DNA from 4 places in the Acidovorax sp. DMC1 genome. Region 1 is predicted to be linked to each of the others. Evidence: predicted binding sites of a transcription regulator. Region 1 holds the regulator's gene; each other region holds the start of a gene.

Region 1 (7,345 bases):
CTTCGTTCCCATTCGCGAGCTGGGCAGCGAGCTGCTGGCGTTCCAGGGCAGCTGGCAGATTTTCTGGGTCCTGTTCTACGGTTTTGCTACCTACGGTAATGCGGGCTTCATGCGCGAGCAGGTCTGCAAGTACATGTGCCCTTACGCGCGCTTTCAGAGCGCTATGTTTGACAAGGACACGCTGATCGTTACCTACGACCCTGAACGTGGCGAGCAGCGTGGTCCGCGCAAGAAGAACATCGACTACAAAGCCCAGGGCTTAGGTGACTGCATCGATTGCTCGTTGTGTGTGCAGGTCTGTCCCGTGGGCATCGACATCCGCAAGGGTTTGCAGTACGAATGCATTGGCTGTGGCCTGTGTGTGGACGCCTGCAATACCGTGATGGACAAGATGCAGTACCCGCGTGGGCTCATCCGCTATTCGACCCAGAACGGCGTGGCCAAGCACTGGACGCAGTCGCAGATGTTGCGCCGCGTGCTGCGCCCCCGCGTGCTGATCTACAGCGCCGTGCTGGTCACACTGTGCGTGGCCATGTTGGCCAGCCTGGTGGCGCGCACGCCGCTGAAGGTGGATGTGGTGCGGGACCGCGCCGCGCTCTCGCGCATCGTGGCGGGAGGCAAGCTGGAGAACATTTACCGGCTGCAGATCATGAATGCCACCGAAGGCGAGCAGCGTTATCGCATCAGTGCGCGAGGCCTGGAGGGGCTGGAAGTGGCTTCTGAGGCTGAAGTGGACATTGGCGCGGCGGAGTCTCGCTGGGTGGCCGTGCGTTTGCAGATTCCTTATGGTTCCGCTACGCCCGGATCACACGCCGTTCAGTTTGATGTGCAGGCCGTAGGAGCAGCGGCCCATGTCACGGAGAAATCCGTGTTCCTTGTACCGCGCTGAGCGGTATTCCGGTGGGGCCCTTCAGGGCCGCACTTTGACCGATATTGTTGAGGAGTAAAGCACCATGTCTTCAAACCCTGCCATTGCAACCCCGGCGGCAACCGTACCCTGGTGGAAGTTTGGCCATGTGTGGCTGGTGATTGCCGGTCCACTGATCGTGATCGTGGCGGGCTTTGTGACGCTGTGGCTGGCGATTTCGCGGCCCGACCCTGTGGTGGCGGAGGACTACTACCGCCAGGGCATTGAAATCAACAAGACACTGGCGGCGCCGGAGAAGAGTCTGGCGCCGGCCCTCAAGGCCCGCAACCATGCGGCCACCCCTGTGCAAGACCAACCACGCTGAAACCTCTAGGGTCGCACACCCTGGCGACCCCGGCAGCACCAGGAGACAGAACCTATATGTGGACGCAACGCCTGATGTGGATTGCATGGCCCGCCTTTTTGATGGCGGGTGTGCTGGAGATGCTGGTTTTTGCCATGGTGGACCCCCAGGACCTGCATTGGTTCGGGCAGCCTCTGGCGCTGTCGAGGCAGGGGGTGTACACCCTCGCATTTTTTGTGTTCTGGGCCATCACCATGGCCACCAGCGCGTTGACCACGCTGCTGTCCATGTCACCGTTTGAGGTCAACCGCTGTCCCGTGCCCGACGGGGAGCGCCCTGACGATTGCCGAAAGACATCGTCGTCTTGCTCCTGAGCCTTTTTCGCCGGTTCATGCGGGCATGCGCTGCATGCCGTTTTAGAAGGGACCGTAGGGCTTTTGTACCGCCCCGACCCTCAGCCGACGAGGGGCCGTACTCAGTGGCAGGTCTGCTGGCTGTTCACAATGCGTCGCAGGGCATCGGTGTCGAGGATGCGCACATGGCGCTGTTTGACTTCCACGATGCCTTCTTCCACAAACTTGGAGAAGGTGCGGCTCACTGTTTCAAGTTTGAGGCCCAGGTAGCTGCCGATCTCTTCGCGCGTCATGCGCAGCACCAGTTCCGATTGCGAGAAGCCCCGTGCATGCAGGCGCTGCACCAGGTTGAGCAAGAAGGCCGCCAGGCGCTCCTCGGCACGCATGCTGCCCAGCAGCAGCATCACACCATGTTCGCGCACGATCTCGCGGCTCATGATCTTGTGCACGTGGTGCTGCAGGGCCGTGACTTCGCGGGACAGTTCTTCGATGCGGTCGAAAGGCATGACGCAGACCTCGGCATCTTCCAGGGCCACCGCGTCACAGGTGTGGTGGTCATTCACGATGCCGTCCAGCCCGATGATCTCCCCCGCCATCTGAAAGCCTGTGACCTGGTCGCGACCGTCTTCGGTGGCCACACAGGTCTTGAAAAAACCGGTGCGGATGGCGTACAGGGACGTGAAGGACTCGCCATTGCGAAACAGCGTGCCGCCGCGCTTGACCTTGCGGCGGACAGCAACGACCTCGTCAATGCGCTGCAGTTGCTCTTCGTTCAAGCCCACGGGCATGCACAGCTCGCGGAGGTTGCAGTTGGAGCAGGCGACTTTGATGGTGAGCGGGTTCATAAACACATGGGCTTGGGTTAGCGGTCAAGCATATCGCGCTTGCCGTACACGAACCTGAATACAGAGCGCGGGCAAGCGGCTGACCTTCATCAAATTGTCGCCGTATCGCTTGCGGGTTCACTTGATGCAGGTCAAGGACATGTCCCAGAGCCTACGGCACAGTCAAGGTGTACGCAAGGAAATTTCCCCATGACTGCTGTTTCGCCAGACCTTCTGCGCCGCTTTGACGTGCCAGGGCCCCGCTATACATCCTATCCAACGGCCGACCGTTTCGTGGAGGCGTTTGGTCAGGAAGACTATGTGCTGGCGCTGCAACAGCGCCGCTCGGGCACGCTGGCCAAGGCCATGCCGCTGTCCCTGTACGTGCACATCCCGTTTTGCGAATCCTTGTGCTACTACTGTGCCTGCAACAAGATCATCACCAAGCACCATGACCGCGCCGAGGTCTACTTGCGCTACCTGAGCCGCGAGATCGACCTGCACACCGCGCACTGTGGCGTAGGACAGGTGGTGAGTCAACTGCACCTGGGCGGTGGCACGCCCACCTTCCTATCCGATGATGGATTGCGGGAGCTGATGGCCATGCTCAAGCGCAGCTTCACGCTGGCGCCTGGGGGGGAATACTCGATCGAGGTGGACCCTCGCACCGTCAATGCCGAGCGTCTTGCACTGCTGGCTGAGCTGGGGTTTAACCGGCTGAGTTTTGGCGTGCAGGACTTTGATGCCGAAGTGCAGAAGGCTGTGCACCGCATCCAGCCTGCCGAACAGGTGTTTGCGCTGGTTGAGTCTGCGCGTTCGTTGGGCTTTGACTCAGTGAATGTGGATTTGATCTACGGCCTGCCGCGCCAGACGCCCGAGTCTTTTGACCGCACGCTGGCTCAGGTGGCGCAACTGCGGCCTGACCGCATCGCGCTGTATGCCTATGCGCACTTGCCAGAGCGTTTCAAGCCACAGCGTCGCATCATCTCTGCGGAGTTGCCCACGGGCGCGAGCAAGCTCTCCATGTTGTCGCGCTCGCTCGATGCCTTCATGGATGCTGGATACGTGTACGTGGGCATGGACCACTTTGCGCTGCCCACCGATGCCCTGGCCGTGGCCAAGCGTCAGGGGCGCCTGCACCGCAACTTTCAGGGCTACAGCACGCAGCCGGACTGCGACCTGATCGGCCTGGGCGTATCGGCCATAGGCCGTGTGGGGGCAACCTACAGCCAGAACTCCAAGACGCTGGATGAGTACTACGACTTCCTGGACCAAGGGCGGTTGCCCGTAGTGCGCGGGTTGGCGCTCACGCGCGACGACCTGGTGCGCCGTGCGGCCATCATGGCCCTGATGTGCCAGGGGGAACTGCTGTTCGAGCCGATGGAGCAGGCATGGCTGATCGACTTCCGCCAGTATTTCGCTGCGGAGTTGGCTCAATTGGAGGGCATGCAGGAGCAAGGGCTGGTGCGCGTTGGGCCTGAGGGCATTGAAGTGACCGCGACCGGTTGGTTCTTCGTGCGGGGCATCGCCATGGTTTTTGACCGCTATCTGCAGGCAGACCGCAACCGCGCCCGGTTTTCGCGCATCATCTGATACCTATGCTTACCACGGTTGGCTGGACTGCTTTGCTCATGGGACTCGCCGGCGGGTCCCACTGCTTGGCCATGTGCTCCGCGCCCTGTGGAGCGCTCGTGGGTCAGGGCGGCGCTCCACAGGCGGATGGGAGTGCCGAGCAGGTGGTGCGCTGGGCGCCGCGTGGCGGTGCGCTGCAGCGCACCGTGGCCTTTCATTTGGGGCGCTTGGTGGGATATGCCAGTGCCGGTGCATTGGCGGCCTTGGCCATGGACAGTTTGGCATGGCTGACCCAGCAGACCACCGCGCTGCGTCCCGCCTGGACGCTGATGCACGTGGCGGTGATGGCTTGGGGGCTCATGATGATGGTGCAGTCGCGCCAGCCTGCTTGGGTGGAGCAGGCTGGCCGCTCCGTGTGGGCGCGTGTTCGACCGCTGGTCGGGGCGCCAGGCGGCGTGATGGCGGCCGGGGTCCTGTGGGCCCTGATGCCGTGCGGGCTGCTTTATTCGGCCCTGTTGGTCGCCGCGCTCAGTGGAGGGCCGCTGGAGGGTGCCCTGACCATGGCCCTGTTTGCCGTGGGAAGCGGGGTCTGGCTGGTGGGTGGCCCCTGGGCTTGGAGCAGCCTTCGCAACCGCCTGAATCTTGCTCGGGCTCAGTGGGGCACGAGGGCCGCAGGCGCCATGCTGTGCGCGGTCGCTGCCTGGGCGTTGTGGATGGATCTCATTTACAAGCCGTCGCTCTGGTGCCGCTGAGCGGGCGGCGCTGATTTGTCCTGTCACCCCCAATCGCCCGGTAGTTCCAAGCGGGGCGATGTCCCAGCCCAGGGGGGCTGCTGTGCTCCCGTCAGGCCCGATTTCTGCCAAGTGTTGCCGGATCGCTGCGCGGTCTGCCGGTTCTTCGCCACGTCACTGGAACTGGTGATAATCTGCGTAACTATTGGTGGCATTGATGTCGCCATGTATCGTGCGCCTGACGTGAACTCATCCATCCTCATCGACATCAGCCAACTGCGTGTCGGCATGTACATCCAGCTCGACGTGGGCTGGATGCACCATCCGTTCCCGACCAGTAGTTTCCGGGTGGCGTCGTTGGAGCAGATTGCCACCTTGCGCGAGCTGGGGTTGACCGAGGTTCGCTACGTCCCCAAAAAGAGCGATCCAGAACTGCAGGAGCTGGTGCCTGCCGCCTGGAGCGTGCCCGAGATGACAGCCCCACCGCCCAACGGCCTGGATGCGCCCGGGCCTGGTACGGCCACTGTCGTAGACCCCGAGGCGCAGCGTCGCCGCGAACTGCTGGAAGCACAAAACCGGGCCTTGGCCGCCTGCAATCAGCGTTTCTCAGAAGCCACGCGGCAATACCAGTCCATGGAGCGCACGGTTTCCGAGTATCCAGACCAGGCCAGGGCCAAGGGCGAGGCGCTGGTTTCTGGATGCGTGACTGAACTGCTGGAAAACGGCGACTCCGTCATCCGGCTGCTGTCCGAGGGCGTGGGCGAGCGCAACGGATTGCATCCGATCAATGTGATGGTGATTTCGCTGCTGCTGGGGCGATCCCTGGGCATGAAGAGCGAGGAGCTGCACGATCTGGGTGTGGCCGCATTGATCCACGACATTGGCAAGCTCAAGCTGCCGCCCAATCTGCGCCAGCCGACCCCTTCCATGATCCCGATGGAGCGCACACGCTACGAAACCCACGTGGCGGAATCCGTTGCCCTGGCCAAACGCATGGGGTTTGCCGATGCCGTGCTGACGGCCGTGGCGCGGCACCACGAAATGTGTGACGGCAGTGGTTTTCCCCAGCGCCTGAAGGGGCCCGATCTGGGGCGCATGAGCCAGGTCCTGGCACTGGTCAACCAGTACGATCGCATGTGCAACCCGGCGATGGGGGTGACGGCGCTGACGCCCCATGAGGCGCTTTCCGTCATCTTCGCCCAGCTTAAGGCCCGGTTTGATTCGGTGGTCCTGGGGGCTTTCATTCGCATGATGGGTGTCTACCCGCCCGGCTCCATCGTGCAGTTAGTCAATGACCGGTATGCCATCGTGGCCTCGGTCAATTCGTCGCGGCCCCTGCGGCCCAAGGTCATCGTGCACGACCCACGGGTGCCCAAGGAAGAGGCTCCGATCCTGGATCTGGAAACTGTCCCTGAGCTGGGCATACGGCGCAGTCTCAAGCCCGCGCAGCTGCCGCGTGACGCGCTGGACTACCTGTCGCCGCGACAGCGTATCTGTTACTTTTTTGAGCGAGCGGTGAGTCCCGGCCCTGACGAGGCTGCGGCGTGAACGATCTCCCATCGCTCGGGTGGCTGGACGGCCTGCAGGAGGCCGTGTGGCTCCTGGATGAGGCCAGCCAACACATCCTGCAAGCCAACGCAGGCGCCGAGCGCCTCACTGGGTTATCTGCCGCCGCCATGAGAGGGCGGTCTGTGCTGGACTTGGCTAGCACGCCCCAGGAGCTGGCGTTCTGGTCTGAGCCGGTCGATGTGATTGCGCAGGGCGTGACTGCCCACACCAGTTTGCTGCGTGCTGATGGCAGCTTGGTGCCGGTGCAGCGTTGTGTCCGGCGTGTGCCATGGGGGGAGGGTGGTAGCACGGTGCTGCTGCTGACCATGCTGGACCGCAGCCTCCAAGAAACTACTGAACGCGAGCTGGAGACACTGTTGTCCGAGCTGCGTGCCACGCTGGACTCTGCCGCCGATGGCATGCTGGTGTGTGGGCTGGATCGCCGTGTGCGAGCATTCAACCAGCGCCTGGCCCAGCTGTGGAACCTGCCGCGCCAGTTGCTGGTGGAGCGGGACGATGCGGCGGTGTACGCCTTCATGGTGGACCAGGTGTCGGACCCTCGTTTCTATGCCGAGCGCCTGGCAGCCATTGACCGCGAGCCCATGCAGGAGAGCACCGACATTGTCGAGCTGCGTAACGGCGTGGTGCTGGAGATGCGCACGGTGCCGCAGTTCAGCCAGGGCCGTGCGGTGGGCCGTGTGTATTCGTTCCGGGACATCACCCGCCAGACGGAGACTCAGGCCAGCCTGCGCTTGGCCGCGCGCGTGTTTGAGTCCAGCCTGGATGCGATCTTCATCGCCGACAGCCAGCACCGCATCATGCGGATGAACCCCGGATGTGAGCGGCTGGTCGGCCCTACGGCCAAGGGTTTTGAAGGCTGTGTAGCGGCCTCGCTTTTTGGAGGAGGCTCGGATGCCTCCTTCATGGAGCAGGTGCTACAGGGCTGGGCCAAGGATGGCTTCTGGGAGGGCGAGTTGTGGCTGCCCCGTGACAACGGCGCTTATTGTGCGGTGCAGCTGTCCTGGGTGGCCCTGCGTGATGATGAAGGGCGGCTGGTGCAGAGCATCGGTTTCATGCGCGACCTGACACTGCAGCACGCCGCGCAA
Region 2 (7,345 bases), on a different contig from region 1:
CAGCTATCATTTTTGACATGGCAGCGCAGTGAGCTAGCGGGGCCCCGCCCCGCTGCAGTCCGCGCCTCCCACAGCCGGTGTCGGAAATCCCTGACCGCGCGGCGGGCGCGGCACCTGCGGGCAGTTCGCGGGGTGCACCCAACAATGCACTCACCGCAAACCACTCCAACAAGGAACTGCCATGTCACTCTCGCTGATTCTCCTGATCGTTCTGATCCTCATCCTGGTCGGCGCGCTGCCCACTTGGGGCCACAGCCGCTCGTGGGGCTACGGGCCCAGCGGCGGGATTGGCCTGGTGGTGCTGATCCTGGTGATCCTGCTGCTGATGGGACGGATATGACCGGTAGTTGAACTCCCGGTGCAGACCACACAGCGTCTGCCCAGGGGAAGTTTTCAAATGCACAAAGGGCCCTTTCGAGGGCCCTTTGTTTTGGGCGCTTCGCAAGGGCGCGCGGTAGGGCGGATACCCGGCCTCGGCCAGAAACGTCTAAATGATCAATTTGCAAAAAAAATACAATCAAATTGATAATATTGGCATTTCAATCATTTATTTGATATAAACGATAAATTCAAAGAATCGCCGTACCCCCCCCCACCATGCCCTTTTCCCCCTTCGCCATTGGCAACATGCGGCAGTTTCAAATCCGCCTGCTGCGGGGCATCCTGCTGGCCAATGTGGCTTTTGAGCTGCTGTTGCTGGCAGCGGGTGCGGCCGGGCTGGTCGCCACCCCCGGGTCGTGGAGCCTCACCCTGGGAACTGGCACCGCGTTCATGGCAGCGCTGTGGTGGGCCCTGCGCCGCTGGCCCCAGGTCTATGTTCCAGTGGCACTCATCCAGACCCTGATCGGGATGGCACTTTTTACCTATGCCCTGTGGCAGCCCCTGGGGCACGAGCTGCGCGCCGTGTGGTTCCTGATCGGGGTGGGTGCGGCCTACCTGCTGCTGGGGCGCGCGGCGGGTGTGGGCTACACCGCCGCGACCTTGGCCATCGTGCTGGGCAGCAACGGCATGCAAAGCGCGCCGTATTCGCTGCACGCGCTCATCATCTTCACGCTAGCCCTGTCGCTGAGCAGCCTGTGTTTTTACCTGTTCGTCAGTGAGGCGCTGCGCCTGTACCAGCACCTTTCCGAGCGGGACCAGCAGTACACCTTGCTGACCGAAGGCGCCGCAGAAGTCATCTGGCGGATCAACCCCGACATGACGGTGGCGTACGTAAGCCCCGCCGACGAACGGGCGCGCGGCGTGCCCGCCCGCGACGTCATCGGAAAGTCCATCTTCAAAGCCCTGACGCCCGAGGGTGCCGAAGCACTGAGACAGGCTGTGCGCGAGCGGCAGCAACTGCTGACGCTGCCCATGCGCTGTGCCAATGGCAGCGTGCGCTGGTTCGAGATGTCGAGCCGCCTGTACCGCGACGCTTCGGGCCAGCCCGCCGGTTACCACAGCATTGGCCGCGACGTGACCGCCCGGCGGGAGCTGGAGCAGGCACTGCAGGCCGAGCGCGAGCACTTGGAGGCCCGGGTCAAGGAGCGAACGGCGGCGTTGTCGGTCGCCAAAGAGGCGGCCGAGGCCGCGCTCAACACCAAGCGGGTCTTTCTGGCGAACATCGGGCACGAGTTGCGCACGCCCATGACCCTGATCCTGGGCATGACCGAGCTGGTGCGCAACCGCACGCAGGACGAACGCCTCAAGCCCATCCTGAACAACGTGATGGACGCGGCCACGGGCCTCACGCGCATGCTCAACGACCTGATCGACCTGGCCGCGCTGGAAACACGCCAGGTGGCGTTTCAGTTCGCGCCCCTGTCGCTGCCGGAGCTGGCGGCCGATGCCTTGCAGCTGCTGGAGCCGCAGGCGCGCCAAAAGGGGCTGCAAATGTTCATGACCATCGACGGCGAGGGCAGCACGGCCCGCCATGTGGGCGATGCCGAGCGCATTCAGCAAGTGCTGGTCAGCCTGCTGGACAACGCCGTGAAGTTCAGCCCCTCAGGCGCTATTCGCCTGGCCTTGCACACCGAGCAAGACACGCCGGACTCCACCGTATGGCGTCTGCGCGTCACCGACGAGGGCATCGGGATTGCGGCGGGCGACCAGCATCGCATCTTCACCCTGTTCGAGCAGGTGGACGGATCGACCACCCGCAGCTTCGAGGGCGCCGGGCTGGGGTTGGCGCTGTGCAAACGCCTGGTCGAGGGCATGGGCGGCAGCCTGGGTGTGGAGAGCGAGCCGGGCAAGGGCAGCAGCTTCTGGGTGTTGCTGCCGCTGCCCAAAGCAACCTGAGCGTGCCGAAACCCTCCAGTGCAGAGGGTCCTCAAAGGGTGGTCAAGTACGGGGTGGTCAAGCCGTGTGCGTGCGCCGCTCGGCCAGGCCAAACGCTGACGACAGCGCAGCGAACTCGTCCTTGCCCACAGTGCCATCGGCGTTGCCTGCACGGTCCATCACCTGCAGCACGGCCTGCGCAAAGGGGTCGGTAGTTGCCTGCTGGCCCTTAGTGCGCGCCAGTCCCTTGAGGAATTCATCGTGGGTGATGATGCCGTCCTTGTCGGCGTCAAAGCCTGCGGTGATCTGCTGCTTCTGGTCTTCGGTAGCGCCAAACCGCGTCAGCAGCGCCTGGAAATCGTCCTTGGACACGGCACCTGCTGCACGGCCACCGGGCAGTGCCGCGGTGGTCTGGCCCGATGAACGACCCACGGCGTTCACCGTGCCCGCAGACGCACCTTGAGTGGCCAGCACGCCCTGCCCTGCCATACCCGCCAGCGTCTGCGCCTCGGGGCTGAGCGTGACCACGGCCGAGGGCTCGGGCGCCGCCGCCTCCCCCCCACGCCGCGCAGACGCCTTGCCCGCGCCGCTGGAGGCCGCATTGAAAATCATCGACGCCACCGATGCGAGGCCGGAAATGAGAGGGGACATCGCCATGAACTCCTGTGTGGCGACCGCCTTGGCGACCCCATCCATCCGGAGTCCGCCGCATCGCCCAGGGCTACAAGGTTACGCGCCTGCCGCCCAGGCAATGGCGGGATCAGCGGGGGCTAAAGGGGCGAGTTTGGCCCCTCATGCAAGAGCAAGAGCGCCCCACCGCTCACGCTTCACGCATAGCCTGGGCCAAAGGCCACAAACTCGCCAGCGAGCGCCCCCGCCACCTGCCCCTGGTAGTGCAGCGCTGCGGCCTGTGTGATCCGGCCCAGCCCCTTGCGGCGGATCATGCGGGTAAACGACTCCCAGGCCGGCCGCGATGGCGCCAGGGCTACAGCCGTGAAGCTGCCGTCAATGGGCATGAGGTAGTCCATGGTGTTGCGCTGAATCACCAGCCGGCTGCCCAGCTCCTCAGCGGTGAGCCCCAGGTGCAGCATCGACCACGCCGCCAGAATGGCCACAGCCGAGGCACTGCCCCCAAATACCGTTTCGCGGTGGTTGATGTTGGGCGCCAGGGGCGCAGTCAGCACCACTTGCTGCAGCGATGCCTCCACCACGGTGACCTGCATGGCCTGGGACAGGGGGATGTGTTGGTGCAGGTAGGTTTGCAGTTCTGAAGGAGTCACAGGATTTCCCACTAAAAAGTGCCAAGCGCTGACCCTATCAAAACGCCGCACAGCGTCCAACGTGGTGCAGCGCAGCACTTGGCTACCACCGCCGCAACGGGTCGGTTTCAAAAGCCCGGGTCACGGTGAACGATGTGCACGACCTCAGCCCTTCCGTGCACCAGCCAGTGCCGCAGGTGCGCCGCCAGAAATGCAGGCCGCACATCAATGCCCTCCAGCTCGTCCGGCCCGAACCACGCGAACTCCAGCGCGCGCGAGCCCTCGACGCCCGCATAGGGCCCCGGGCGCGACAACAACAGGCTTCCGGGCAGCGGAATAGCGTGCAAATACAGCCCGATCTCGTGGTACGCGGTGCCAGCGTACGTGAAGAAGTTTTCCACCACACAGGCCAGCGGGCCGGGCTCCACGGGCTGGCCCAGTTCTTCCTGCAGTTCTCGGACCAGGGCTTGTGCCGCCGTCTCCCCCGCATCGATGCCACCGCCGGGCAACGCCCAGAAAGCGTCGCCCACCACCCGGTGCAGCAGCACGCGGCCCTCGCTCTGGATCAGCGCCGCTGCGCGTTGGCGCACGCGAAGCGGGCTGGGATGTGGCATGGGGTTCAAGACTCAGATCCTGATTGATTCTTCACTTCCATCCTTTGCCCTCCGATATCAAGCCAAAATGGCCTCTAGCGCTTACCTCAAAAGCGCAAACAGCTATTAATACAGTAGCAAAAGCAATTCACTGTCCATCCCCAGGCGGCAATAGCAACCCTTGCTGCGCCGCCACCGCTTCGCGCAAAAACGCCCAGGTAGCCTGCATGCGGGCCACATGTTTGTTGTCGCCCGGCATGGACATCCAGAAGGTGCGCTGAAAGCGTGCCACCCCTGGCAATACGGGCACCAGCGACGGGTCTTGCGCCGCCACAAAGGCGGGCAGCACTGCCAGCCCCGCCCCCACGCGGGCGGCTTCGTACTGGGCGAGGATGCTGGTGCTGCGCAGCGCGAAGTGCGCGGGGCGGTGCAGCTCGTCCAGAATCTGCAGTTCCTTGCTGAACAGCAGATCGTCCACGTAGCTGATGAAGGTGTGGCCCCGCAGATCGTCTGGCGTGTGGATGGGGGCATGGCGCTGCAGGTAGCTGCGCGCTCCATACAGTTGCAGCACGTAGTCGGTGAGCTTCACGACCACCACCGCACCGCGCGCCGGGCGTTCCAGCGAGATGACGATGTCCGCCTCGCGGCGCGACAGGTGTACCAAACGCGGCAGCGCCAGCAGGTCCACCACCAGGCCGGGGTGGTCCAGCGCAAACCGGGCCAGCTGGGGCGCCAGGATCAGGTTACCGAAGCCCTCGGTGGTACCGATGCGCACCAGGCCATGCAGGCCCTGGCGCACGCCGGGTGTGGCGTTTTCCACCGCCAGAAAGGCGGCCTCCATGGCCTCGACCTGGGGCAGCAGCGCGCGCCCGGCCTCGGTCAGCCGGTGGCCGCCGGCCTCGCGTGCAAACAGGGCGGAGCCCACCTGCTTTTCGAGCGCCTGCAGGCGGCGCGCCACCGTGGTGTGGTCCACGGCCAGGCGGCGCGCGGCACCCACCAACGTGCCAGCGCGGGCCAGTTCCAGAAAGTAGCGCAGGTTGTCCCAGTCCATGGCGTCACCGGGCCCGCCGTGCAGCGCGTCCGTCCAGCGGCTCGCTGGGCGCACGGCTGAGCGCGTTGTTGCCCCGCACCAGCGTGCGCAGCATGTCCATGAACACCGCGCGCTGTTCGGGCGCGAGGGGTTCGAGCATGCGCTCCTGCGCGCGCAGCATGCCGGGCTCCACCTCTTCCAGCACACGCTGGCCTTCGGGCGTGAGGGTCAGCAGACGCACGCGGCGGTCTTCGGGGTGGGCATTGCGCTGCATCAGCCCGCGCGACTCCAGCCGGTCGATCACGCTGCCAATGGTGGAGGTATCAAAACCAATGGTGCGCGCCAGCGTGCGCTGGTCGATGCCCGGCTCGCGCCCCACGGCATACAGCGCAGCGTATTGCACAGGGGTGATGCCCGTGGCCTGCGTCTCCTCCAGAAACACGGCCACCGCAATCTGCTGCAGGCGGCGGATATGGAAACCAGGGAGGTTGTCGATCTCTACGGACATGAATCTAGGGTTTCTACCGATCTTGATGCGGGTCATTTTAGGCCCTACACTAATCATCAGTGTACTTTCGATATGTATACGGCTTATTGATCCACGTCAGTGGCACAACGGATGGAGACAGCGGCAATGACAGTTTTGAACACTCCCACGGCGCCCGTCCTGGTCGCTGGCGGCGGCATCGGTGGCGTGGCAGCAGCGCTGGCCCTGGCACGCCAGGGCTATGCGGTCAAGGTGCTGGAGCAGGCTCCGCAGCTCGGCGAGATCGGCGCGGGCATCCAGCTGGGCCCCAACGCTTTTGCCGCGTTCGACGCCCTGGGCATTGGCGAGCTGGCGCGGGCCCGCGCGGTCTACACCGACGAAATGGTGATGCATGACGCGCTGGACGAACACCTGGTCGGCCGCATCCCCACGGGCGAGGCTTTTCGCCAGCGCTTTGGCAACCCGTACGCCGTGATCCACCGCGCGGACATCCACACCTCGCTGCTGGAAGGGGCCAAAGCGCACGGCAACATCGAGACACTGACCGGCACGCGCATCGAGCGCGTGGAGCAAACCGGTGACACCGTCACCGTGTACGACCAGCATGGCGTGGCGCACCGGGGCCAGGCCCTGATTGGTGCGGATGGCGTGAAGTCCGTCGTGCGCCAGCAATACGTCGGCGATGCCGCCCGCGTGTCGGGCCATGTGGTGTACCGCGCCGTGGTGGAAAAGAACGACTTCCCCGAAGACCTGCGCTGGAACGCCGCCAGCATCTGGGTCGGCCCCAACTACCACCTGGTGCACTACCCGCTGCGTGGCGGCGAGCAGTACAACGTGGTCGTGACCTTCCACAGCCGCGAGCAGGAGGAATGGGGCGTGCGCGAGGGCAGCCGCGAAGAGGTGCAGAGCTACTACCGCGACTGCTGCCCGCGCGCCCACCAGCTGATCGACATGCCCAAGAGCTGGAAACGCTGGGCCACCGCCGACCGCGAGCCCATCGGCCAGTGGACGTTTGGCCGTGCCACCTTGCTGGGCGATGCCGCCCACCCCACCCTGCAGTACTTGGCCCAGGGCGCCTGCATGGCGCTGGAAGACGCGGTGACGTTGGGCGAGGCTCTCAAGCGCTGCCAACACGACTTCCCCCAGGCGCTGTCGCTGTACGAGCGCTCGCGCGTCGCCCGCACGGCACGCGTGGTGCTGTCGGCACGCGAAATGGGCCGCATCTTTCACGCCCAGGGCGTGGAGCGCCTGGTGCGCAACGACCTCTGGAAGGGCCGCAGCCCTGAGCGTTTTTACGACGCGATGGAGTGGCTGTATGGCTGGAAGGTCGACAACTGCCTGGCCGACTGAGCCAGCCGGGCGCCTTGCCCCATCGATCTTCTCCCCTACCCCCACATTCAACCCAAGGAATTCCCATGAGCGAGATGGATCCCGTACCGTCCCCCGTTCGCCTGTCCGCCGTGGCGGCCCCTGGCCAGCCCGAGCCCACCCCCGCGCTGGAGCAGCTGTACCGTGGCTTTGAGCAGGAAATGCTGGTGCCGCTGTGGACGCAGATCGGCGACCTGATGCCCCCCCATCCGCAGAGCAAGGCCAGCGCCCACCTGTGGCGGTGGGACCGGCTGGTGCCGCTGGCCGATGAAGCCGGCCGCATCGTGCCCGTGGGGCGCGGGGGCGAGCGCCGGGCCATCGCCCTGGCCAACCCGTCCCTGGGCGGGCGGCC
Region 3 (7,345 bases), on a different contig from region 1:
CCACCAAGGACGCGGCCGACTACGTGATGCAGGCCGACCGCTTCACGGCCGCCACCATCACCGCGCACCACCTGCTGTACAACCGCAACGCCATCTTCATCGGCGGCGTGCGGCCCCACTACTACTGCCTGCCCGTGCTCAAACGCGAAACGCACCGCGTGGCCCTGGTGCAGGCCGCCACCAGCGGCAGCAGCAAGTTCTTTCTGGGCACCGACAGCGCACCGCACCCCGCGCACCTCAAGGAGCACGCCACCGGCTGCGCGGGCTGCTACACCGCCCACGCCGCCATCGAGATGTATGCCGAGGCATTCGACAACGCCGGTGCGCTCGACCAGCTCGAAGGTTTTGCCAGCTTCCACGGACCGGACTTCTACAGCCTGCCGCGCAACACCGGCACCATCACCCTGCGCCGCGAGTCGTGGACACCGCCCGACAGCTTTGCGTTTGGCGAGGCCGAACTCAAGCCCCTGCGCGCCGGTGAAGCCCTGCCGTGGCGGCTGGTGTAAGTCAGCCTTTCGACGCCATCGACTGGAGCGCTCCCTGGCTGGCGCCGTGGCGCGCCCTGGGCCAACCCCTGGCCCAGCAGCTGCTGCAGGATGACCCATCGGTGCACCAGACATTGCAGACCGCAGCGCCACAGGCTGCCCCGGTGGTCTTCGTGCCCCAGTCCGACCTGCCCGAAGGCACCGCCTACGAGCAGTACATCTGGGACACCCGCCGGGTGCCCACGCGCGACAACCTGCACGACTTCTTCAACGGCCTGGTCTGGCTGCAGTTTCCGCGCACCAAGCGGCGCCTGAACCAGCTGCAGGCCCAGGCCATCGCCGCCGATGGCGTGCAGGCCGTGCGCGGGCCGCTGCGCGATGCCGTCACGGTGTTCGATGAAAACGGCGCATTGCTGCAGGCGCCCGATGCCCTGTGGGATGCGCTCCGGGCGCGGGACTGGCAGCGTCTGTTCATCGACCTGCGCCCGCTGTGGGCCGAGGCCCGGCTGGTGCTGTTCGGGCACGCACTGCTCGAAAAGCTGGTTTCTCCGCGAAAACCCATGGTGACGCACGTTTTTCATGCGCCAGTAGCTATTAATTTCATAGCAGATATGGATGGGTGGCTGGCCGATCAGGTAGAAGCCTCGGCATGGTCCACCAAGCCCTTCACGCCGCTGCCGGTGCTGGGCGTGCCCGGCTGGTGGCCTGCCAACGAGGCGCCGGGCTTCTATGACGATGCGCAGGTGTTCCGGCCCTTGCGCGCAGCGCCTGTGCCGTAATTCCCGCCAAGCCTTGTGTGATAAGGCCTTGGCCGGGGTTTGCACCTACCATAGCGCGATGCAATCGCGGCCATGGGGCGGGTGCCGTTGTCACCCAGGGTGGCGGCGCTTGAAGCGCGGCCCCCGGCCCCCATCTGAGCCAGCAAACACTTGTTGTTGTTTACCCCACGGAGAAACCATTCCATGAAGCGGATCCTTTTGTTTGTGATGACCAACCTGGCCGTCGTTGTCGTGCTGGGGGTGGTGGCCAGCCTGCTGGGCGTCAACCGCTACCTCACGGCCAACGGCCTGAACCTGGGCGCGCTGCTGGGCTTCGCCCTGGTCATGGGTTTTGGCGGCGCGATCATCTCGCTGCTCATCAGCAAGCCCATGGCCAAGTGGACCTCGGGCGTGCGCGTGATCGACGGCTCCGGCTCGCCCGACGAGCGCTGGATCGTCGAGACCGTGCGCAAGTTCGCCGACCAGGCCCAGATCGGCATGCCCGAAGTCGGCATCTTTGAAGGCGACCCGAATGCCTTTGCCACGGGCGCGTTCAAGAACTCGGCGCTGGTGGCCGTGTCCACCGGCCTGCTGCAGGGCATGACGCGCGAAGAGGTCGAGGCCGTGATCGGCCATGAGGTGGCCCACATCGCCAATGGCGACATGGTGACCATGACGCTGATCCAGGGCGTGATGAACACCTTTGTGGTGTTCCTGTCGCGCGTCATTGGCTACGCGGTGGACAGCTTTCTGCGCAAGAACGACGAGAACAGCTCGGGCCCTGGCATCGGCTACTACGTGACCACCATCGTGCTCGACATCGTGCTGGGCTTTGTGGCCGCGATGATCGTGGCCTGGTTCAGCCGCCAGCGCGAGTTCCGCGCCGATGCAGGCGCTGCCCAGCTGATGGGCCGCCGCCAGCCCATGATCAACGCGCTGGCCCGCCTGGGCGGCATGCACCCCGGCGAGCTGCCCAAGAGCGTGGCCGCCATGGGCATTGCCGGTGGCATTGGCAAGCTGTTCAGCACCCACCCGCCCATCGAAGAGCGCATTGCTGCGCTGCAAAACGCCCAGCAGCAATAACCCGCTGCAGGCGCTGCGCCTGACCGACCCGAGGGCCGCCACAGTCTTGCACTGTGGCGGCTTTTTTTGTGGGTGTGCGGGCGGCTGTTGGGCGGCTGTTGCTTTGGCGCTCCGGCAGGGTGGGGCCTGTTGTGGGCCGGCTCAAGGACTTGTAACCTTTTGTCGATACATTCCCAACGCCTGCCACCCTGAACGGTAGGCCCGCGTTGTCCCATTCACCCTCACGAGAGCCTCCCATGTCCATCTCCCACGCACGTGTTGCCGTCCGCCTGGCCCTGGCTTTTGGTGTGGTCTGCCTCGTCATGTCCCTGTCGGCGGCGGTGGGCATCTGGCGGCTGGCCGGGCTGCAGGACATTGCGGACGACCTGGGCGGTGCGTCGTCCGAGCGCGCGCTGCTGGCGCGGGAGCTGCACGCCATCGTGGTGCTCAGCTCCGCCCGCGCCGAAACGCTGCTGGAGATCGACAACAACCCCGACTACGCGGCGCGCATCGACGCCGACCGCAAGACCACGTCAGCCCGCTCGTCCGAAGTGCGCAAGCGCCTGGACGAGCTGGCGGCAGACCCGGAATCCCAGGCCTTGTTCGATGCCATCGACAAGGCCGGCAACGGCTTTCGCACGGTGCGGGACGACCTCGTCAAGCGCCGCAAGGCGGGAGAGGCTTTGCCGCCCGACGCCATTGCCAAGCAGCTGCGTCCTGCGGCAGACGCCTACGCCGCTGCCGTGGACAAGCTGGCCGAATACCAGCGCCAGCGTGTGGCCGAAGCGCGTGCCGCTGCCGCCCGCAGCGAAAGCCAGGGCATCACGCTGCTGGCGGCGGGCTCGTTGGTGGGCTTGCTGCTGAGCCTGGCCTGTGCCTGGCTGCTGTCGCGCTCCATCCTGCAGCCCCTGGCCCATGCGTCCGAGGTGACCGACCGCATTGCCGAAGGCGATCTCACTTCCCCCGTGCCCGCGCCGCAGGCGGGCAACCGCGACGAGCTGCAGGCCCTGCTGGCGCGCCTGGGGGGCATGCAGGCGCGGCTGGCCGAGCTGGTGGTGGGCATGCGCCAGGCCAGCACGTCGGTGGCCGGGGCCAGCAGCGAGATCGCGGCGGGCAACAGCGACCTGTCGGCCCGCACCGAGCAGACGGCCTCCAACCTCGAAGAGATCGCCGCCAGCATGGAAGAACTGCTGGCCACCGTGCGCCACAGCGCCGACGCCGCTGCGCAGGCCAGCACCCTGGCCGCCGGTGCCAGCAGCGTGGCCCAGCGCGGGCGCGAGGCGGTGGACCGCGTGGTGGGCACCATGGATGGCATTGCCCTGTCGTCACGCCGCATTGCCGACATCACCAGCGTGATCGATGGCATTGCCTTCCAGACCAACATCCTGGCACTGAACGCGGCCGTAGAAGCAGCCCGTGCGGGCGAGCAGGGTCGGGGCTTTGCGGTGGTGGCCAGCGAAGTGCGCAGCCTGGCCCAGCGCTCTGCCACGGCAGCCAAGGAGATCGGTGGGCTCATCAGCGACAGCGTGCGGCAGGTGGACGAGGGCACGCAGCTGGTCCACGCCGCTGGCGGCACCATGGGCGAGATCGTGCAGTCCGTGCAGCAGGTGGCCACCATCATTGGCGAGATCAGCACCGCCGCCCGCGAGCAGACCACAGGCCTGAGCCAGGTGGGCGAGGCGGTCTCGCAGCTCGACCAGATGACCCAGCAGAACGCCGCGCTGGTCGAGGAGTCGTCCGCCGCTGCTCAAGGCCTGCGCGTGCAGGCGCAGCAACTGGCCGAGCTGGTGGAGGCCTTCCGCCTGCCTGCAGCCGCTGGGGGCCAGAAGGCGTTGCGGTAAGCCTGCCGGTCAGGTGCGTGTCACCATCAGCCTCAGCCAAGGCCAGTAGGTTAGCGCAAAGACCACCAGCAGGATCACCCCGGTCAGCGTGATCACGATGCCGGTGCGCACGAAGTCGTGCGCGTCAAAGGTGTCGGTGCCGTAGGCGATCATGTTCTGCGGCGCGTTCACCGGCAGGATGAAGCCAAAGCTCACCACGAACTGCAGGATCATCGTCATGCCCACGATGTTGATGCCAGGCGTCTGCACGGTGGACAGCACGCTGATGACGATGGGAATCATGGTGGACGCCAGCGCCGTGGCGCTGGCAAAGCCCAGGTGAATGACGATCAGGAACGCGGACAGCAGCATCAGGATGGCAAAGGCCGATGCCATCTGCAGGCCCAGGTGGCCCACGATGAGCTGGGCCAGCCATCCCGCCGCCTTGGTCTGCAGCAGCGCAGAGCCCACGCTGATGCCCACCGCGAACAGCACCACCGTGCCCCACGGAAAACCCTTTTGCGACTGCTTCCAGTCCATCACGCCGATGCGCGGAAACAGCATCAATGCCACGGCCGCAAGGGTGGTGGAGGTGGTGTCAAAGTCGTGCAGCACTTTCTCGGTCGACCAGAACCCCAGCAGCACCAGCACCACGGCCAGCAGCTTCCACTGGTTCAGCGTCATCGGGCCCAGTTCGGCCAGCTGCTGCCGAATGGTCTCCTGCCCGCCCGCAATTTCCTTCATCTCGGGCTTCATCATGCGCGTCATGATGAAGAACAGCGCGACCGTCATCAGGGCTGCAAACGGGGCGGCTGCCACAAACCATTCGCCCCAGGTGATCTGCGCACCGAGCTGCTTTTCGATGAAGCCGATGGCCACCATGTTCTGCGCGGCGGCGGTCTTGACGCCCACGTTCCAGATGCTGGCTGTCTGCGCCGTGGTGATGACCAGCAGCGCGGCAAAGCGGCTCTTGCGGTCTACCTTGAAGGCCAGCACAAAGCCCATCATGATCGGCATCAGGCAGGCCACGCGCGCCGTGGTGCTGGGCACGATGAACGACAGCAGAAAGCCCACCACCATGGCCCCGATCACGATGTGGTGGGTTTGGGCGCCGACCTTGGACAGCACCGTGAGCGCGATGCGCCGGTCGAGCCCCGTGGCGGTCATCGCCGACGCAATGAAACACGCGGCAGCGACCAGCGCCACGGCGCTGTTGGCAAAGCCCGAGAGTGCGAGGTTCAGCGCCGCGCCCGTGCCCATGTCCGCGCCATCGGGTTTGGCCACGCTGGGTGCGTAGGCCAGCAAGAACACCATCAGCGCGGCGATCACCACCGCACTCACCGAGTATTCGAGCGCTTCGGTCATCCAGACGATCACCGCGAACGCGAGGATGGCCAGCATGGTCTGCCCCGCTACGGGCAAGCCGGCCGGGGTGGGCAAGGCCAGCACGGCCAGCAGCGCCACCAGGGCGCCGAGCAGGCCGAGCCGCTTGGCGAGGCTCGCCGATGCAGGGGCAGGGGCCGGGGATGTGGTCGGTGCGGCAGTGGACATGGGGTGGCTCCGGTGAAGACGCGCTGGGCGCGAACCCTTGCGCCGCGCGTGCGAATGCATGGCCGGCCCAAGGGCTTCCAGTGTTGCGCGCTGTCCGCTGCGGGTGTTGATTCAGGTCAAGGAGGAACGGTGGTGGGGCCGCGTTCGCAGCGGGGCGGAGAGGCTGCTGCGTCTCATGCCCCCACATCCACCCGCCAGCGCCTGCGCGGCGCGCGCAAGGCGTGGCGCTTGCGGTACTCCCCCGGTGCCATGCCGGTGTAGCGCACAAAGATGCGGCGGAACGCGGCGGGGTCGCTGTAGCCGCAGGCCACCGCAATGCTGGGCACACTCTCCAGCGTCACCTCCAGCAGCACTTTGGCGCGTGCACAGCGCAGGCTGTGCAGGTGGTCCAGCGGCGACTGCGACAGCTCCTGCTGAAAGTGCCGCAGCAAGGTGCGCGGGCTCACCGCCGCTGCCTCCGCCAGCCGGGCTAGCGAGTACGGCTCGTCCAGATGGTTCTCCATCCAGGCCATGGCACGGGCCAGGGTGCTGTCGCGCGTGGCGGGGATGTGTTGCTGCGCGTTGGCCTGCAGCGCGGCGCGGCCGCGGTCGTGGTCGGGCCGCAGCACGCTGGCGCAGGTCTGGGCCAGCGCATCGCCCAGCGCATGGCGCACCAGGGCAATCGCCATCTCACCCAGGCTGTGGGGCAGCGCGCAGCTGAGCCAGAGGCCGTCATCGCTCAGGTCGTGGCCAGCGTCCAGCACCACCTCGGGAAAGTCTCGCTCAAACCCGGCCAGGTAGAACCACGGCAGGCAGCCGCGGCGGCCCTGCAGGCGCCCGCTCTGCGCCGCTAGCCAGGCACCATTGCCCACGGTAAGCACCTTGTGCCCGGCGTCCAGCGCAATGCCGATCTGGCGCGAGAGGGCTCGATGGCGCGCCGCCACATCGCGGATGGCCGGGATGTCGGCCGCGTGGAACGAGGGGATGAGCCAGGCCTGTGCGGGGCCGTCGGCCGGCGCCGCCGTGGGCTGCGTGTAGGCCGCCAGCGGGCCCGGCTGGTGCGGCAGGGGCTGGCCCTGGGCATCCAGCAGCCGCCAGGCCAGGCGGGGCGAGCCTGCACCACCTCGCAGGCCGGCCAGCAGGTTGGCGCCGCGCAAGAGGTCGATGAACTGCAGTGCGTTGCCCACCGCTGATTCGGGCAGCAGCGGGATGTCGATGCGAAAAACCGGTGCCGTCGCAGACAGGACAGAAGAACGGGGCATGGCGATATTGGCTCTGTGGATGGCCATTTTCGCTTGACTGCAGCGTGGGGTGGACTCTTAGCATGAACGTGCTTTTTTTTGCTGCGTTCCCTTTTGTTTTCACTTCCTGCACGGATCTGCCTCATGCACAAACCCCTCTCTGCCATCTCGCTGGCCACCGGCCTGCTTCTTAGCGGGCTCACGTTCGCATCGTCCGCCCAGGCCCAGGCCCTGGATGCCGCCGGCCTGCAGGCCATCGACGCCGCCGTGACGGCCGTGGCGCCCAAGATGGTCAACTGGCGCCGCGACATCCATGCCCACCCCGAACTCTCGGGCCAGGAAGTGCGCACCGCCAAGCTGGTGGCCGAGCACCTGAAGAAGTTGGGCATGGAGGTGCAGACCGGCGTGGGCGGCACCGGCGTGGTGGGCACGCTCAAGGGTGGCTTGCC
Region 4 (7,345 bases), on a different contig from region 1:
GCTGTCTGCGCTGGCCGGCGACAAGCCTGCAGAGGTGCTGGTGACCAGCCTGGACCAGACCGACAAGGTGCTCACGGTGGCGGTGGCCACCGACCGGGGCACGCGCAGCTACCTGCTGCGCGATGGGCAGGAACCCCGCTTTCTGGGCGAGAACCGCCTGAGCCTGATTGCCAAGGACCTGGCCCCCACCGCGCCCATCACCTACACCGCGCGCGATGGTCTCACCATCCACGGCTACCTCACGCTGCCCGTGGGGGCAGCGCCGCAGCGGCTGCCCACTGTGCTGCTGGTGCATGGCGGCCCGTGGGCGCGTGACCGCTGGGGCGATGGCGCCACCAGCCGCGCCATGCAGCAGTTTCTGGCCAACCGGGGCTATGCGGTGCTGCAGGTCAACTACCGGGGCTCCAGCGGCTACGGCCGCAACCACATGGAAAAAGCCCGGGGCGAGTTCGCGGGCCGCATGCACGACGATCTGGTGGACGGCGTGCGCTGGGCGGTGGAACGCGGCGTGGCCGACCCGCAGCGCGTGGCGATCTACGGTGCCAGCTACGGCGGCTATTCGGCCCTGGTGGGCGCCACCTTCACGCCCGAGGTGTTTGCCTGCGCCGTGGACGTGGTGGGCGTGACGGACATCGCGCGCCTGCTGGAGTCCGCCCCGCCGTATTGGGAGCTGGGCCTGCCGTGGTGGCACCGCTATGTGGGCAACCCGGCCGTGCCGGAAGACCGCGCGCGCATGGATGCGAAGTCGCCCCTGTATCGGGCGGAGCATGCGCAAAAGCCCATCCTCATCATGCACGGTGTGAACGACCCGCGCGTGAAGCTGGAGCAGTCCGAATGGATGGTGGCGGCCCTGCGCAAGGCGGGCAAGCCGGTGGACTACGTCACCTTCACCGGGGACGGCCACGGCAACCAGCGCTGGCCCAACAACCTCACCATGTACCGCAAGACCGAGGACTTCCTCGCCCAATGCCTGGGTGGGCGGACCAGCGGTTTTGACTACTACCAGCTGGGCGCGTGGGCGTTCTGATGGGGCAGGCCGTCACTTGGTTGCTTGCCCGCTGGGGGCCGCGCGGCTGCGGGTTTTCCACCGCACTGGCCTTGGCCGCCGCGTGTGGTGCGGCAGGCGCCCAGCCCGTTGCACCAGCGGGCGCCGCCTCGGCTGCTGGAGAGGGTGCTGCCCCTGCGGCTCCGGTCTACACCCGTGCGCGGCTGGTGTCTGTGGAGATGGATGCGAGCGGCAACGCCACGCTTGTGCGGCTCAAGCTGCTGCCCCGCGCCAAGTTGCCATTCACCACACAGACCTTCCGGGTGGTCAACCCCGCGTTGCTGCACGGTATTTCGCAGGGGTCCTGGGTGCAGTTCACTGCCCGGCACATCGACGGCGAAAACACGCTCACGTCCATCCGCGTTACGGCGGAGTGCAAGCGGTTGGAGCCATGTGACTGACTGACTGCCCGGCAGGGCAAGGGCCACTGCAGCTTGCGCTGCATCAAGGAGAGATTGCGACGGCGACCACTGCGATACAGATATTGGTAGAATGAGAATCACTATTATTTGTATCGAGTCCAGTCACCATGAAAACCATGGACGATGGCGCTGCGGCGCGGTTGCATCTTCCTACGCAGCAGAACCTGTCCTCGCGGCTGGACCAGTTGCCGCGCCGCGCCTTGGGCCGGGTCACGGGCTTGTTGCCCGCGCAGGACGCGCAAGAGCACAGCATGCTGCTGCGCTTGCTGGAGATCGGCTTTCTGCCCGGTGAAACCGTACAGGTGGTTGCGCGCGGCGGCTGGGGCGGCGACCCCATCGCGGTGCGGGTCGGGCAGGCCACGTTTGCGCTGCGCCGCCAGGAGGCCTCCATGGTGCAGGTGCAGCCGCTGGATGAAGCCACACTGCCTGCCAAGGAGCTGGCATGAACGCCCAGGCCACTGTGCAGCCCACCCCCGCCGATGCGCCCCTGCGCGTAGCGCTGCTGGGCAACCCCAACTGCGGCAAGACCGCGCTGTTCAACCTGCTCACCGGCGCGCGCCAGAAGGTGGCCAACTACGCGGGCGTGACGGTGGAGCGCAAGGAAGGCCTGCTGCAGACCGCTGCCGGCCGCCGCGTGCGCGTGCTGGACCTGCCGGGTGCCTACAGCCTGCATGCACACAGCGTGGACGAGGCCATTACCCGCGACATCGTGCGCGGGCGCCGCGCGGGCGAGCCCGTGCCTGATGTGCTGGTGTGCGTGACGGATGCCACCCACCTGCGCCTGAACCTGCGCCTGGTGTTAGAGGCGCGCGCCCTGGGCCTGCCCATGGTGCTGGTGCTCAACATGATGGATGTGGCCGAGCGCCAGGGTATTGCCATCGACCGCGAGGCGCTGTCGCGCGAGCTGGGCATGCCCGTGCTGGCCACCGTGGGCGTGCGCGGCAACGGCGCCCAGGAGCTGGTGCAGTGGCTGGACAGTGCCAACCTGCAGCAGCTGCAGCGCCCCGTGGTGGCGCCCGATGCGGCAGCGCGCCTGGATGCGAGCGATCTGGAGGCGCAAAACGACGTCATCCGCACCCACCAGGAGGTGCGGCGCATTCTGGACCAGGCCGTGCGTGTGCCGGTGGTCAGCCTGCGCACGGACGACCGCATCGATGCGGTGGTGTTGCACCCGGTGTGGGGCCTGTTGATCCTGGCGGCCACGCTATTCCTGATGTTCCAGGCGGTGTTCAGCTGGGCCGAGCTGCCCAAGTCGTGGATCGAAGATGGCGTGGGCTGGCTGGCAGCCCTGGTCAACGCCCACATGGCGGACGGCCCCTTGCGCAGCCTGCTGACCGACGGGGTGCTGGCGGGCGCGGGCGGGGTGCTGGTGTTTTTGCCGCAAATCCTGTTCCTGTTCCTGTTCATCCTGGCGCTGGAGGACTCGGGCTATCTGCCGCGTGCGGCGTTCTTGCTGGACCGCGTGATGGGCACGGTGGGTCTGTCGGGCCGCTCGTTCATCCCGCTGCTGTCGAGTTTTGCCTGCGCCGTGCCAGGCGTGATGGCTACGCGCTCCATCACCCACTGGCGCGACCGGCTGGTGACCATCATGATCGCCCCGCTCATGACCTGCTCGGCGCGTCTGCCGGTGTATGCGCTGCTGATTGCGGCCTTCATCCCAGAGCGCACCGTGGCCGGGGTGTTCAACCTGCAGGGCGTGGTGCTGTTTGCGTTGTATGTGGCGGGCATCGTCAGCGCCATGGCCGTGGCGGCGGTGGCCAAGCTGGCCCGCAGCGACACGCGCGCCACGCCGCTCATGATGGAGCTGCCCGCGTACCGCTGGCCCAGCGTGCGGGGCCTGGCCTATGGCCTGTACGAGCGGGCGGTGATTTTCATCAAGCGGGTGGGCGGCATCATCCTGGCCGTCACCGTGTTGTTGTGGTTCTTGTCCACCTACCCCGGCGCGCCGGAAGGCGCCACGCAGCCCGCCATCACCTACAGCCTGGCAGGCCAGCTGGGCCGGCTGCTGGAGGTCATCGTCGCGCCGATTGGCTTCAACTGGCAGATTGCGATTGCCCTGGTGCCCGGCATGGCGGCGCGCGAGGTGGCGGTGAGCGCACTGGGCACGGTGTACGCGCTGTCTGCCACGGGCGACGAGGTAGCCAGCCAGTTGGGGTCGCTGATTGCGGGGTCTTGGTCGCTGGCTACCGCGCTGTCGCTGATGGCCTGGTATGTGTTTGCGCCCCAGTGCATCTCCACCATCGCCGCCGTGCGGCGTGAGACCAACGGCTGGCGCTACCCGCTGCTCATGGTGGGGTACCTGTTTGCCATGGCGTATGCCGCCAGCTTTGTGACCTACCGCGTGGCGCTGGCGCTGGGCGGGGGCTGAGGAGAAACGTCGTGATGGCTCAGCAATTCATCGTTGGTCTGATTGTGCTCGCTGCAGCGCTCTATGTGCTCTGGCGGTACCTGCCTGGGCGCTGGCGCCAGGGGTTGGGCAAGGTCCACCCGGGGCTGGTCCAGTCGCCGGGCTGTGGCGCGAGCGATGGTGGGTGCAGCAGCTGCGGCAGTTGTGCGGCGCCATCCGATGCAGCAGCTGCAAAACCCGTGGCCATGCCTGTTCGTCGCGGGCCTGCTTCTCAGTGATTGCTATATTTTATATAGCTGCTGGCGCATGATTCACTAGCGCTACAGGCCGTTTTGGCTCCAATTAACTACTGGTACAGCTGGCCCTGGCCCAGCGCGCTCAGTGCCTGTTGCAGGTTGGCGCGCGCCTGGGCCTCGTAGCGCTGCGCAAAGTAGTCCGTGCCGTAGATGTGCGGGCGGTCCAGAAAACCCTGCAGCACCGCACTGCGCCCCGCCACATAGCGCGGCCAGCGCACAAAGAAGTATTCACGCCGCACGTTGCGTTCGAACTGGCGGTACACCGCGGCGTTCTGGCCCAGGATGGCAAGGTCGATATCCACCACCCACAGCGCATCGCCGGTGAGCGGGCCCGGGGTGTGGCGGGTGTCCATCACATGCTGGTGCACGGTCTCGGCCAGTGCGGTGGGCTGCCCTTGGCTCAGCAGAAACTGGCGCGCCCAGTCGGCGCTGCGCTCTTCGTTGTGTCCGCTCCACGGCCAGTAGATGGCGTCGTGGTACCACAGGGCGAGGGCCACAGCATGGGGGTCATGGATCGCGCCGGGTTGGTGGCCCTGCAGCGCCTGCAGGTGCCGCAGGCAGGCCCGCAGGTGGGTGGTGTCGTGGTAGGCGCGGGGCCAGCGGGCCCAACTGCGCAGCAGGCGCCGGCCCTCGGCCCGCCAGGCGGGCGTGTCGCGCCCCAGCGATTGGCCCAGTGCGTTCCAGTGGGCCAGCAGTTCGGCGCTGTGCGCGGGCTGGCGGCGCCAGGGCATGGGGTCTGTCAGGCCAGTTTGCCCAGCAGCAGGTACTCCATCAGGGCCTTCTGCAGGTAAATGGTGTTCTGGCTATGGCCCGCAGCCTGCGGCTGCTTCACGTCCGCTGCGCGGACGTGAGCCTGCGCCGAAACAGGTTGCTGGCGCTGGCGCGCCACCGCATTGCATTTCATGCAATACGGCCGAGCAGAAGGTACTCCATGAGTGCCTTCTGCACGTGCATCCTGTTTTCCGCCTCATCCCATACCACCGACTGCGGCCCGTCGATCACGTCGGCCTCGACCTCTTCGCCCCGGTGTGCGGGCAGGCAGTGCATGAAGAGGGCGTCGGGTTGGGCCGCAGCCATCATTTCGGTGTCCACGCACCAGTCGGCAAAGGCCTTCTTGCGCGCTTCGTTCTCGGCTTCGTAGCCCATGCTGGTCCACACATCGGTGGTGACCAGATCGGCACCCCGGCAGGCCTCCATGGGGTTGCTAAAGAATTGATAGCTGTCAGCGCTGATTCCATGGGCGCCAGCGGCCAATTTCTCGTCCACTTCGTAGCCGCGTGGCGTGCTCACATGCACCTTGAAGCCCAGCAGCGACGCGGCCTGCAGCCAGGTGTTGGCCATGTTGTTGCCATCGCCCACCCAGGCCACCGTCTTGCCCTGGATAGAGCCACGGTGCTCGATGTAGGTGAAGATGTCCGCCAGGATCTGGCAGGGGTGGTATTCGTTGGTCAGGCCGTTGATCACGGGCACGCGCGAGTTGGCGGCAAAACGCTCGATCTTGCTTTGCTCGTAGGTGCGGATCATCACCAGGTCGGTCATGCGGCTGATGACCTTAGCGCTGTCCTCGATGGGCTCGGCGCGGCCCAGCTGGCTGTCGCCCGTGGTCAGGTGCACCACACTGCCGCCGAGCTGGTACATGCCCGCCTCAAAGCTCACGCGCGTACGGGTGCTGGCCTTCTCGAAGATCATGGCCAGCGTGCGGTCCACCAGCGGGTGGTGCTTTTCGTAGGCCTTGAACTTCTTCTTGATGAGCGCGGCGCGCTCGAACAGGTAGGCGTACTCGTCGGCGGTGAGGTCGGTGAACTGCAGGTAATGTTTCAGCGTCGTCATGGCAGTGGGACTATTCTTCATTCAGCCAGGATGGCTTTGACCAGCGGGGTCAGCTTGGCGACGATTTCGTCGGCTTCGGTGGCGGTGAGGATCAGCGGGGGCACTAGGCGGATCACGCTGTCGGCTGTCACTGACAGCAGCAGGCCTGCCTCGGCCGCGCGGCCAATCAGCGCGCCGCAGGGCTTGTTCAGCTCGATGCCCAGCATCAGGCCCTGGCCCCGGATCTCCTTCACACCGGGCAGGCTGCCCAGCTCGCGCTGCAGTGCCGCCTTGAGGTGCTCACCCACCGTGGTGGCATTTTGCAGCAGGCCGTCTTCTTCCATGATGCGAATGGTTTCGACCCCGGCGCGCATGGCCAGCGGGTTGCCGCCAAAGGTGGTGCCGTGGTTGCCGGGCTGCAGCACATTGGCGGCCTTGGGGCCCGCCACCACCGCGCCAATCGGCACACCCGACCCCAGGCCCTTGGCCAGCGGCATCACGTCGGGCACGATGCCGGCCCACTGGTGGGCAAACCACTTGCCGGTGCGGCCCATGCCGCACTGCACTTCATCGATCATCATCAGCCAGCCGCGCTCGTCGCACAGCTTGCGCAACTGCTGCAGGTATTCCACGCGCATGGGGTTGATGCCGCCTTCGCCCTGGATGGTCTCGAAGAACACGGCCACCACGTTAGGGTTGCCTTCGGTGGCCTTCTTGATGGCTTCAATGTCGTTGAGCGGCACGCGGATGAAGCCCTCGACCAGCGGGCCGAAGCCGCTGTAGATCTTGGGGTTGCCGGTGGCCGACATAGTGGCAATCGAGCGGCCGTGGAAGGCCTTTTCGTAGACCACGATCTCGGGCTTGGCGATGCCCTTGTCCACGCCGAACTTGCGTGCAATCTTCAGGGCCGCCTCATTGGCCTCCAGGCCCGAGTTGCAGAAGAAGACGTTCTGCATGCCCGACAGCTCCACCAGCTTGGCGGCCAACTGCTCCTGCAGGGGCGAGTGGTAGTAGTTGGAGGTGTGGATCAGCTTGGTGATCTGGTCCTGCAGCGCGGGCACCAGCTTGGCGTGGTTGTGGCCCAGCGTGTTCACGGCAATGCCGCCCAGCCCGTCCAGGTATTCCTTGCCATTCACGTCCCACACGCGGCTGCCTTGTCCACGGGCCAGCGCGATCGGTACGCGGCCATAGGTGTTCATCACGTGGGGCGAAGCTGCCTCAATGAAAGCGGTCATGCGGAAATCTCCAGACGGTGCAGTGGCGAAAAAACGAGTCACGATTCTAGGGGGAGCAGGGCGACGGTCTGTTGACGATTGCGCATCACTGCAATGCACCTTGCTAGCCGACTTTGGCCCGCTTGGTGGAGCCTGGCATAGGGATTAGAGGGGTAGCTCTTATATAAGAGTTAGAATGTCGCGCTGCGGTG

What was found. The regulator FNR, encoded in region 1, switches genes on or off when oxygen is low (the NO sensors DNR and NnrR bind a similar motif). The targets are predictions, from matches to a motif close to TTGATNNNNATCAA.
Region 2: a site for FNR is predicted at 5,733-5,746, ahead of ACT531_RS21115 (3-hydroxybenzoate 6-monooxygenase). Genes of this name have one in related genera too.
Region 3: a site for FNR is predicted at 5,783-5,796, ahead of ACT531_RS00455 (DASS family sodium-coupled anion symporter). Genes of this name have one in related genera too.
Region 4: a site for FNR is predicted at 1,480-1,493, ahead of ACT531_RS19390 (FeoA family protein). Genes of this name have one in related genera too.

The regions. Positions count from the first base shown of each region.
Region 1 covers NZ_JBQUYO010000005.1:58,783-66,127, reverse strand. Annotated here, with positions in the region: gene ccoG (cytochrome c oxidase accessory protein CcoG) at 1-889, shown strand, start outside; gene ACT531_RS12300 (FixH family protein) at 954-1,232, shown strand; gene ACT531_RS12295 (hypothetical protein) at 1,289-1,585, shown strand; gene fnr (fumarate/nitrate reduction transcriptional regulator Fnr) at 1,687-2,409, opposite strand; gene hemN (oxygen-independent coproporphyrinogen III oxidase) at 2,599-3,981, shown strand; gene ACT531_RS12280 (sulfite exporter TauE/SafE family protein) at 3,987-4,712, shown strand; gene ACT531_RS12275 (HD-GYP domain-containing protein) at 4,935-6,239, shown strand; gene ACT531_RS12270 (putative bifunctional diguanylate cyclase/phosphodiesterase) at 6,236-7,345, shown strand, end outside.
Region 2 covers NZ_JBQUYO010000014.1:14,581-21,925, forward strand. Annotated here, with positions in the region: gene ACT531_RS21080 (DUF3309 family protein) at 182-340, shown strand; gene ACT531_RS21085 (sensor histidine kinase) at 598-2,277, shown strand; gene ACT531_RS21090 (EF-hand domain-containing protein) at 2,335-2,907, opposite strand; gene ACT531_RS21095 (YiiD C-terminal domain-containing protein) at 3,084-3,536, opposite strand; gene ACT531_RS21100 (NUDIX hydrolase) at 3,644-4,129, opposite strand; gene ACT531_RS21105 (LysR family transcriptional regulator) at 4,257-5,159, opposite strand; gene ACT531_RS21110 (MarR family winged helix-turn-helix transcriptional regulator) at 5,164-5,646, opposite strand; gene ACT531_RS21115 (3-hydroxybenzoate 6-monooxygenase) at 5,773-6,975, shown strand; gene ACT531_RS21120 (cupin domain-containing protein) at 7,041-7,345, shown strand, end outside.
Region 3 covers NZ_JBQUYO010000001.1:100,857-108,201, reverse strand. Annotated here, with positions in the region: gene pyrC (dihydroorotase) at 1-506, shown strand, start outside; gene ACT531_RS00470 (DUF3025 domain-containing protein) at 491-1,264, shown strand; gene htpX (protease HtpX) at 1,448-2,326, shown strand; gene ACT531_RS00460 (methyl-accepting chemotaxis protein) at 2,563-4,146, shown strand; gene ACT531_RS00455 (DASS family sodium-coupled anion symporter) at 4,156-5,676, opposite strand; gene ACT531_RS00450 (GlxA family transcriptional regulator) at 5,850-6,917, opposite strand; gene ACT531_RS00445 (amidohydrolase) at 7,041-7,345, shown strand, end outside.
Region 4 covers NZ_JBQUYO010000010.1:162,530-169,874, reverse strand. Annotated here, with positions in the region: gene ACT531_RS19400 (S9 family peptidase) at 1-1,027, shown strand, start outside; gene ACT531_RS19395 (hypothetical protein) at 1,015-1,446, shown strand; gene ACT531_RS19390 (FeoA family protein) at 1,584-1,913, shown strand; gene feoB (ferrous iron transporter B) at 1,910-3,835, shown strand; gene ACT531_RS19380 (HD domain-containing protein) at 4,161-4,841, opposite strand; gene ACT531_RS19375 (hypothetical protein) at 4,850-5,014, opposite strand; gene argF (ornithine carbamoyltransferase) at 5,011-5,940, opposite strand; gene ACT531_RS19365 (acetylornithine/succinylornithine family transaminase) at 5,958-7,154, opposite strand.